DNA from 2 places in the Blastococcus sp. SYSU DS1021 genome. Region 1 is predicted to be linked to the other one. Evidence: riboswitches for the same ligand, from Rfam matches in the RefSeq annotation. Region 1 holds a riboswitch; the other holds the start of a gene.
What was found. Region 1 has a riboswitch for cyclic di-AMP ahead of ACI8AP_RS05305 (hypothetical protein). Riboswitches for the same ligand answer to the same signal wherever they lie in the genome.
Positions count from the first base shown of each region.

Region 1 (4,530 bases):
TCTTCCCGCTGGCCGACCCGGCGGACCGGCTCGACCCCCTGGCCGAGCAGCGGCGCCAGCAGGCGGCCCTGGCCGCCTCACCGCACGGCGACCGGCTCGCGCTGCTGCTCGCGGCGGAGTCCGCCGGCGCCCTGGTGGCCGCCGAGATGACGCACACCGGCCTGCCGTGGCGGGCGGACGTGCACGAGCGCCTGCTCACCGACCTGCTCGGCCCGCGCCCGGGAACCGGTGGGCGCCCCGCGGTGCTCGAGCGGCTGCTGGGCGAGATCCGCGCGGCGCTGGGGACCCCGTCGCTCAACCCCGATTCGCCGGCCGAGCTGCTGCGGGCACTCCAGCAGGCCGGCCTCCCGGTGGCCGACACCCGCTCGTGGACCCTCGAGCAGCTCGAGCACCCGTGCGTCCCCTCGCTGCTCGAGTACAAGAAGCTGATGCGGCTGCTCACGGCCAACGGCTGGAGCTGGCTGGAGGCCTGGGTGCAGGGAGGGCGGTTCCGCTCGGCCTTCCTGCCGGGTGGGGTGGTCACGGGTCGGTGGGCGTCCAACGGCGGGGGTGCACTCTCGGTGCCCACGCTGATCCGCCCGGCGGCGGTCGCGGACGACGGCTGGCGATTCGTCGTCGCCGACGTGGCCCAGCTGGAGCCCCGGGTGCTCGCCGGGATGAGCGCGGACACCGCGATGGCCGAGGCGGCGCGGGCCTCGGACCTCTACGCGGGCATGGTCGCCGGTGGCGCGGTGGCGACCCGGGCGGAGGCCAAGCTGGGCATCCTCGGGGCCATGTACGGCGGCACCCGCGGGGAGAGCGGTCGCATGATGCCCCGGCTCGCCCGCCGCTACCCGCGCGCCATCGGCCTGGTCGAGGAGTCCGCCCGGGCCGGCGAACGCGGCGAGGTGGTGCACACGCTGCTGGGCCGGGGGTCGCCGTCGCCCAGCGGCGCGTGGGCGCAGCGGGCGGACGGGCTCGGCGAGGCCGCGGAGCAGGCCGGTTCCCGGGAGGACCGCGACCGCGCCCGCCGCGCCTGGGGTCGGTTCACCCGCAACTTCGTCGTCCAGGGCACCGGAGCGGAGTGGGCGCTGTGCTGGCTGGCCGACCTCCGCAACCGGCTCTGGCGGCTGGGCGGCGACGGGCCGCTGGGGACCCGGGCGCACCTCGCGTTCTTCCTCCACGACGAGGTGGTCGTGCACACCCCCGAGCACCTGGCCGACGACGTGGTCGAGGCGGTGCGCGCCGCGGCCACCACGGCCGGGCGGCTGCTGTTCGGCGCCTTCCCGGTGGACTTCCCGCTGGACGTCGCCGTCGTCCGGTCCTGGGCCGACGCCGGCTGAACGGACTGCCGTACACCACCGACGGGGCCGGCACGGTGGCGCGACACGCGTCACGATCTGCGGAAGTGACCGCTCCCGCATTGTCACGACTGCATAACGACGGTTACCGTGGCGGAGCCCGGCCGATCGTTCTCTCCCCATCCGGGGAGGGTCTGCCGGGCGCCGCCGAGTCGCCCGCCGCCTTCGAGCTGCGGGCGAGCCGGGGACCCACCGAAGTTCTGGGGTGAATCGCGCACCGGGCACGTCCCGGTGCGGGTAGGGCTGCTTCCCGTCCGAATCCGTCAGCTAACCCGGTAGGCGGCACGACGGAAGAAACGGAGAGCCGCCGCATGGCGCGCCCCTGCACCGCCGCACCACCCCGCGCCCGCCGGCACCGCCGCCCCCCGGTGCGTCCCCGGACCTGACCGCACGCGCACCCGGCGTCCCGCCGGTCGCCCCCACCAGCGATGACCGCCGGCCGAGCCGCCGGTGCCCGGTGGCCCCGCGACCCGGCGCCGGTCCGCAGCCCGCATCCCTCGCGGTCCGCCTCGCCCGGCCGACCCCGCCGCACCAACGGAGCACCCCGAACCCATGGATCCCCGCACCACCACCTCGGGCCGTCGTGGCCCGCTCGCCCTCCGCCGTCGCCCGCCCTCGGGCCTCCGCCGTCCGGCGTTCTACCTCGGGGTCGCCGCCGCCGGTGCCCTCCTGGTCAACACCCTCGTCGGCGTGGACCCGGGCGCCCAGGCCGAGGCCGGCACCTCGCAGTCGGTGAGCGTCGCCCAGGAGCTCGGGCTCACCTCCCGCTCCGGCCCGGTCGACGTCGCCGAGGACCTCGCCCCGCTGCAGGACCTGGCGGCCAGCCGCAGCAGCCGCGAGGCCGAGCAGGTCGCGGCCCAGCAGGCCCAGGCCGCGGCCGACCAGGCCGAGCTCGACCGGCAGAAGGCCGAGGCGGAGGCCACCGCCCGCGCCGAGGCCGAGGCGAAGGCTGCCGAGGAGAAGGCAGCGGAGGAGGCCGCAGCCGCCGAGCGGGCGGCCGCGGCCCCCGCCGCGGCGACGCCCACACAGGAGGCCCGGGCCGCCGCCACCACCGCCGCCTCGGTGGCGGCCACGGCGGTCGCCCGCATCTCCAACACCGCGGGCAGCGTGAAGCCGCAGACCCAGGCCGCGGCCGACGCGGTGGTCAGCAACGTGCCCGGCGCCGCGGGGATCACCCTCGGCGGCACCCGGGCCAGCGCCGCCGACCCGGGCGGGCACCCCTCGGGCCTGGCGCTGGACTACATGGTGATGTCCGACGCCGCCCTCGGGGACGCGATCGTCGCCTACCACCGCGCCCACTGGGCCGAGCTGGGCGTGGACTACCTGATCTGGCAGCAGCGGATGCTCTCGTCCCCGGGCGGCTCGTGGCAGGCGATGGAGAACCGGGGCAGCGCGACGGCCAACCACTTCGACCACGTGCACGTGAACTACAACTGACCCCACCGCCCCGCGGCCGTGCCTAGGTGAGCCGGCGGACCACGGACAGCGGCAGCACCCGCATGGCCAGCCCGATGGGCACCCACGGCCACGCGGGGACGTAGGCCGTGGCCCGCCGGGCCTCGATGGCGGCCACCATGGCGCGGACGCCCGTCGGGGTGTCCACCATGAACCGGGTTCGCTGCTGCACGTGCTGGTTCATCTCCGACCGGATGTAGCCGGGGTAGATCACCGACACGTCCAGGCCGGGGATCCGCTCGGCCCGCAGCCCCTCGGCGAGGGACGCGACCCCGGCCTTGGTGGCGGCGTAGGTGGTCATCGACCGGCGCATGCCGCGCAGCGCCGACATCGAGGAGATCAGCACGAGGTGCCCGCGGCCCTGGCGGCGGAAGATCTCCAGCGCCGCCTCGGTCTGCGCCAGCGCGCCGACGAAGTTCGTCATCGCCGTCTCGCGGTTGGCCTCGGCCCGGCCGGTGCCCAGGGGCGCGCCCTTGCCGAGGCCGGCGTTCACGACCACCCGGTCGATCGAGCCGAACGCCGCGGCGAACGCGGTGAAGACCGTGGGCACGGCCTGGGCGTCGGTGACGTCGAGCGCCGCGGTCTCCACCCGCCGGCCGGTGGCCGGGCGGATCTCCGCTGCGAGGGCGTCCAGCCGATCGGTGCGCCGGGCGCAGAGCGCCAGGTCGTGGCCGCGGGCGGCGAACTGCCGGGCCATCTCCTCGCCCAGGCCGGAACTCGCGCCGGTGATGAGGACGACGCCGGTGTTCATGGGTGCTCCTGTCGATCGGTGCGGCGGGCCGCTGCGGCCGGCCGGCACGCACGGTACGAGAGCCCGCAGGCGGATCCGCGGCCGGCACCGCGGCGGCGCGTGGGGCCGGCCGGGTTCCACCTCGTCGGCTCCGCCGGGGTTCAGACCCCCTCCGGGCGGGCACACCTGCAGGACGTACGAGTACGGGGGAGCGCGGAGGCGCCCTCTCGGCACCGACACGAGGGGACTCGGGAGTGACCACGGCCGGAACCAGCCGACGGTGCCTGGACGGCCGCTACCAGCTGCAGCAGCTCATCGCCGTCGGCGGGATGGGTGAGGTCTGGCGGGCGCGCGACCTGCAGCTCCACCGGTCCGTGGCGGTCAAGGTGCTGCGCAGCGAGTACGCCGACGACCCGGAGTTCGTGGCGCGCTTCCGCTCCGAGGCCCGGCACGCGGCGGCGTTGAGCCACCCCAACATCGCCGCGGTCCTCGACTACGGGGAGACGACCGCCGAGGACACCGGCGAGCGGCTGGCCTACCTGGTGATGGAGCTCGTGGAGGGGCCTCCGCTGTCGGCCCGGCTGGCCGAGGTGGGATCGCTGGACACCGCCGCCGCGCTCTCGCTGCTGCGGCAGGCGGCGGCCGGGCTGGCCGAGGCCCATCGGGCCGGCGTGGTCCACCGTGACGTCAAGCCGGCCAACATCCTGCTCGGCCGGGACGGCACGGTGAAGCTGACCGATTTCGGGATCTCGTGGTCGGCGGGGAGCGCGCCGATCACGGGCACCGGGCAGGTGGTCGGCACCGCCCAGTACATGTCGCCCGAACAGGCCCGGGGCGAGCACGTCAGCCCGGCGAGCGACGTCTACGCCCTCGGTCTGGTCGGCTACGAGTCGCTGGCCGGCCAGGCCGCCTTCGACGGCGACAACCCGGTCACGGTCGCGCTCAAGCAGGTGCAGGAGCACCCCGAGCCCCTTCCCGCCGAGCTGCCGCCCGGCGTGCGCGCCC
Region 1 covers NZ_JBJHAL010000005.1:54,054-58,583, reverse strand. Annotated here, with positions in the region: gene ACI8AP_RS05310 (bifunctional 3'-5' exonuclease/DNA polymerase) at 1-1,322, shown strand, start outside; cyclic di-AMP (ydaO/yuaA leader) riboswitch at 1,491-1,638, shown strand; gene ACI8AP_RS05305 (hypothetical protein) at 1,893-2,777, shown strand; gene ACI8AP_RS05300 (SDR family oxidoreductase) at 2,800-3,546, opposite strand; gene ACI8AP_RS05295 (protein kinase domain-containing protein) at 3,780-4,530, shown strand, end outside.

Region 2 (4,530 bases), on a different contig from region 1:
GATCACCGAACGCCTGGAGAGCCTGCTCGAGGAGTTGGAGGAGCCGGTGCGGGCGCTGCGCCCCGGCATCGAGCGGGTCGGTCGCGTGCTCGACGACCCCGCCGTCGACACCGTGCCCGAGACGCTGCGCCGGATCCACGACGACCTCATGCCCCTGGTCCACGGGCTGCGCCAGGCGCAGAGCCGGGTGGGTTCGGTCACCGGCCTGCTCCGTCGTCGTCCGCCGGAGGACGAGGACGACGGCTACTGAGCGTGGAGCTGGCCACCGACCCGCTCGCACTCCTGGCGTGCGGCCTGGCGGTGCTGGTGGCGTCCGTCGTCCAGACGGCGACCGGCATGGGCTTCGGCCTCCTCGCCGGACCGCTGGTGCTGCTGGTGCAGCCCGCTCTCGTGCCCGGCCCGCTGCTGGTGGGCACGCTGACCGCGCTGCTGCCGGTGGTGTGGCGCGAACGGTCCGCACTGGAGTTCGACAACCTCCGCGGTGCGATGCTCGCCTCGGCCCCCGGCGTTGTCGTCGGCTTGGTGCTGGTGCAGGTCATCGACGGCCGCTTGTTGGGGATAACGGTTGCTGTCGTCGTGCTGCTCGCCTGTGGCGCGTCGCTCGCCGGGGTGCGGTTGCCGGGCGGGCGGCGCGCGCTCACCGTCGCCGGCTTCGCCTCCGGGACGCTCTCGACTGTCGCGGCGACGCCCGGACCGCCCCTGGTGGTCACCTACCGCGCGCCCACCCCGGCCGCCCAGCGGGCGAACCTGTCGGTGTTCTTCGTCGGGACGACGCTGCTGTCCCTCGGCGTGCTGGTCGCCGGCGGCGAGCTCGACGGGGGCGGGCTGCTCACCGGTGCGGGGCTGGTGCCGTTCGTGCTGACCGGCTTCCTCCTCGCCGGACCCCTGCGCCGGCGGCTGGCCCTGCCGGCCATGCGCCGCGCCGCCCTGGTGCTGTGCCTGCTCTCCGGCGCGGTGCTGCTCGTCAGGTCGCTGGCGGGCTGACCGTCACTGCTCGACGGGCGGCTCCCGGCGCACGATGTCGCCGACGGCCTCCTCCAGCCGCGCCCAGGTCGTGCTCCACTCGACCAGGGGGTCGAGGATCCGCTCGAAGACGGCGAGCTGCTGGTCGAACGCGTCGAGCTGAGCGCGCATGGCGGCGATCGAGGTGCGCTGCGCGGTCACCATCTCCTTGACGGCGCGCAGCTGGGCCGCCGACATCGCCCCGGGCGGGCTGGGCAGGGCCGGCAGCGGGAGGCGGGACGTCGCATTCCCGGCGAGGTTGCGGGCGCGGTCGGAGAAGAACCGCAACTGGTTCACGAACTCGTCGATCGACCGCCCGACGATCCCGCTCTGCGGGGTGGTCCGGTCGGCGTCGTCGGCCTCGGTCATCGCTCCCCCTCCGTGCACGCTGCACCGACCTTAGGCCTGGAGCCGAGGCTCGGCTGCGCTGAGCCGACCCCGGGCATTGGAAGCTCCACCTGCGTCCTCGGGGCCGACGACGCAGGTAAAGCCTCCAATGCCTCAGCGGGGACGCCCCCGTCCGAAGACCACCCGAGCGTGGTGACGTGCTGGAACGGCCTCGCCGCAGGGTCCCGCCCCGCGCGGGCGAGGGGCGGGGGCAGAGGCCCGCTCAGTACCAGCCGGTGGCCTGGGAGTGCGACCACGCGCCGCACGGGGAGCCGTAGCGGTTGTTGATGTAGATCAGGCCGGCGTCGATCTGCCGGTAGCCGTCGGAGGTCTTGGCGATGCCGGTCCCGGCCCAGGTGGAGTCGAGGAACTGCGCGATGCCGTAGGCGGTGCTCCGCGGGTTCTGGGCGTTCGGGTTCCACCCGCTCTCCTTGCCCCACAGGCTCTCCAGGCAGCTGAACTCGCTGCCCGAGCCGCCGAGCTTGCCCATCGCGTACTCCTGGAAGGAGCCGGCCGGGGCCGCGGCGGCCGGCGCGGGAGCGCTCCGGGCAGGAGCCGGAGCCGGGGCCGGGGCCGGGGCTGGTGCGGCCGGCGCCGGGGTGCGGGCGGCCTGCTCCCGGGCCGCCTGCACGCGGGCGGCCTCCTCGGCAGCTGCCTTGCGGGCGGCCTCCTCGGCAGCGGCCTTGCGCGCGGCCTCCTCCTCGGCGGCGCGGCGGGCGGCCTCCTCGGCGGCACGGCGGTCCAGCTCGGCCTGCTCGGCCGCGGCCCGCGCCTCCGCTGCGGCGGCCTGCTCGGCCGCGCGCTCGCTGCGGCTCGCGGCCAGCTGGCCGAGGGTGTCGGCCGCGGCCACCGTCACGTCGGGCGCGGGGGTCTCGTCGGTGATGCCGAGCTGCTCGGCGACGCTGACGGAGGCCAGCTCCGGCTCGGCCTGGGCGACCGGCTCGTCGGCGACGACGCCGTTGGCCAGCAGGCCGCCTGCCGCGGCGACCGCCAGGAGCAGCAGCGCGGAACGGCGGACCGTCTTCGTCGAACGGCGCCCGGTCGTGGGGCGGAGAGCACGGGTGATCGAGGTGGCGCGAAGGTTCATGGGGAGGAACTGCTCCAGGGGCAGGGGGCGGCAGGGCCGGCGACGGCGGCGGGAACTGCTGCGGGGATGGTCGAGGGGCAGCGGTGTCGGGCGTACGCCCGGGCGCTCAGCGCGGGGAAGGCGCGCGCGAGGCTCCGTACCGGCTGCGGTTCCGTGCAAGGTGGGCCCGCAGGCTCGCCATGCGGCGGCTCTCCGTTTCTTCCGTCGTGCCGCCTACCGGGTTAGCTGACGGATTCGGGCGGGAAGCGGCCCTACCCGCGCCAGGACGTGCCCCGGCGCGCGATTCACCCCAGTACTTCGGTGGGTCCCCGGCTCGCCCTCGGCGGGCGACTCGGCGGCGCCCGGCGGACCTCCCCCGGATGGGGAGAGAACGACCGGCCGGGCGGGACCCACGGTAACCAGCGTTATCCGTTCGTGACAATCCCCTGGCGGGAAAAGGAACGGGAGGTGACCGTCAGGGGAGCCGCCAGACCGTGGTCCGGCGCACCGGCACCGGCCCGGTGGGCGACGGCTCGGTGTCGGGCACGTCGTAGACCGCCAGCGCTTCCAGCCGGTCCTCGGGGAGGTACACCCGCCCGGGATCACCGATCAGCACCTCGGCACCGCCGGCCCGGGCCGCCTCGAGGAAGGGCAGCACCCGGTCGGTCATCTCCCGGTCGTAGCAGACGTCGCCGGCGAGGACGACCGCGACGTCGGGCGGCTCGCCCCCGAGCACGTCGCCGGCGGGCGTGATGCCCGGGGTGCCGTTCCGCTCGGCGTTGACGGCGATCGCGGTCAGCGCGAACGGGTCGACGTCGCTGGCGAGCACCGCGGTCGCGCCGGCCAGGACCGCCGCGACCGCGACCAGGCCGCTGCCCGCCCCCAGGTCCAGCACGGTGCGCCCGGCCACCAGGCCGGGGTGGTCGAGCACGTGGCGGGCCAGCGCCTGGCCGCCCGGCCAGGCCGCGGCCCAGAACGGCGGGTCCGTGGAGGTGCGCCCGTGCTCGGCCTCCATCGCCTCCCACAGGGCGACGACGTCGGCGGCGACCAGCAGCTCCACCTCGGGCACCAGGTCCGGCCGGACCGGCCGGGTGTGGGCGCGGACGAACTCCGCAGGGATGGAACGGTCCACCCCGGCAGTCAACCGCACGCGGCCGGCGGCGGTGGGACCGCCCGGCTCAGAGACGGGTCGACCAGGACGACAGCGCGCCGGCGGGGCGGAAACCCAGCGCCTCGTTGACCGCGACCATGGGCGTGTTGCCCTCGGAGTTGTAGGTGCTGATCCGCCGGACGCCGGGGAACCCCGCTGCCAGCTCCCGCAGCACGGCCGCCTTCATCCGGGCGCCGAGCCGGTGCCCCCGGTGCTCACGGAGCACCAGCGTGCCGCCCTGTTGGGCGAGCGCCGGCTGGGCGAGCGGGATCTGCAGGTCGGTGAAGCCGACCAGCCGGCCGCCGATCACCGCGCCCGCGCTGAGCACCGTCCGGCCCCGGGCGACGTGGGTCCGCTCGTACTCGCGGATCCGGTCCCCGTCCCACTCCTCCTCCCCCACCGGCAGATCGCCGTGGGGTGCGTCGGTGGTCATGCGCCGCTCCAGCAGCGCCCGGTCGGCCAGCAGCGCGTCCGGGGTGCGGTCCCGCCAGGTGACGATCTCGTACCCGGCGCCGGCCGCGGCCTCGAGCGCCCCCAGCCGGTCCTCGTCGACCGGCAGCACCAGTTCCCGGCGGGTCTCCACCAGGTCGCAGGACCAGCCGTGCCGCTCGGCGAAGGCGCGGCCCGGCGCCCCGGGGCCGGGCTCGTCCACCTCGCTCACCAGCGAGTTGCGGCCGTGCGCGGCGGCGAGTACCCGGGCCTCGGCCAGCAGCGCTCTCCCGAGGCCACGGCGCCGGGAGGCCGGGTGCACCGCGAGGTCCACCACCGCCAGCGTCGGGTTGTCCTTGCGCGGGAGGATCAGCCGGAGCGCGCCGGCGACCGCGCCGTCCACCAGGGCGGCCCGGTGGGTGCCGTCCCGGGAGCCACCGGGCGCGACGAGCTCCCGCCCCAGCGCGACGTCCTCCTGCGCCGGCCGGGGCGGGTC
Region 2 covers NZ_JBJHAL010000028.1:22,753-27,282, forward strand. Annotated here, with positions in the region: gene ACI8AP_RS17865 (hypothetical protein) at 1-250, shown strand, start outside; gene ACI8AP_RS17870 (TSUP family transporter) at 253-984, shown strand; gene ACI8AP_RS17875 (hypothetical protein) at 988-1,371, opposite strand; gene ACI8AP_RS17880 (aggregation-promoting factor C-terminal-like domain-containing protein) at 1,613-2,476, opposite strand; cyclic di-AMP (ydaO/yuaA leader) riboswitch at 2,687-2,813, opposite strand; gene ACI8AP_RS17885 (class I SAM-dependent methyltransferase) at 2,931-3,587, opposite strand; gene ACI8AP_RS17890 (GNAT family N-acetyltransferase) at 3,634-4,530, opposite strand, start outside.
Region 2: it holds a riboswitch for cyclic di-AMP, as region 1 does, so the genes downstream of both, ACI8AP_RS17880 (aggregation-promoting factor C-terminal-like domain-containing protein) here and ACI8AP_RS05305 (hypothetical protein) in region 1, are expected to answer to the same signal.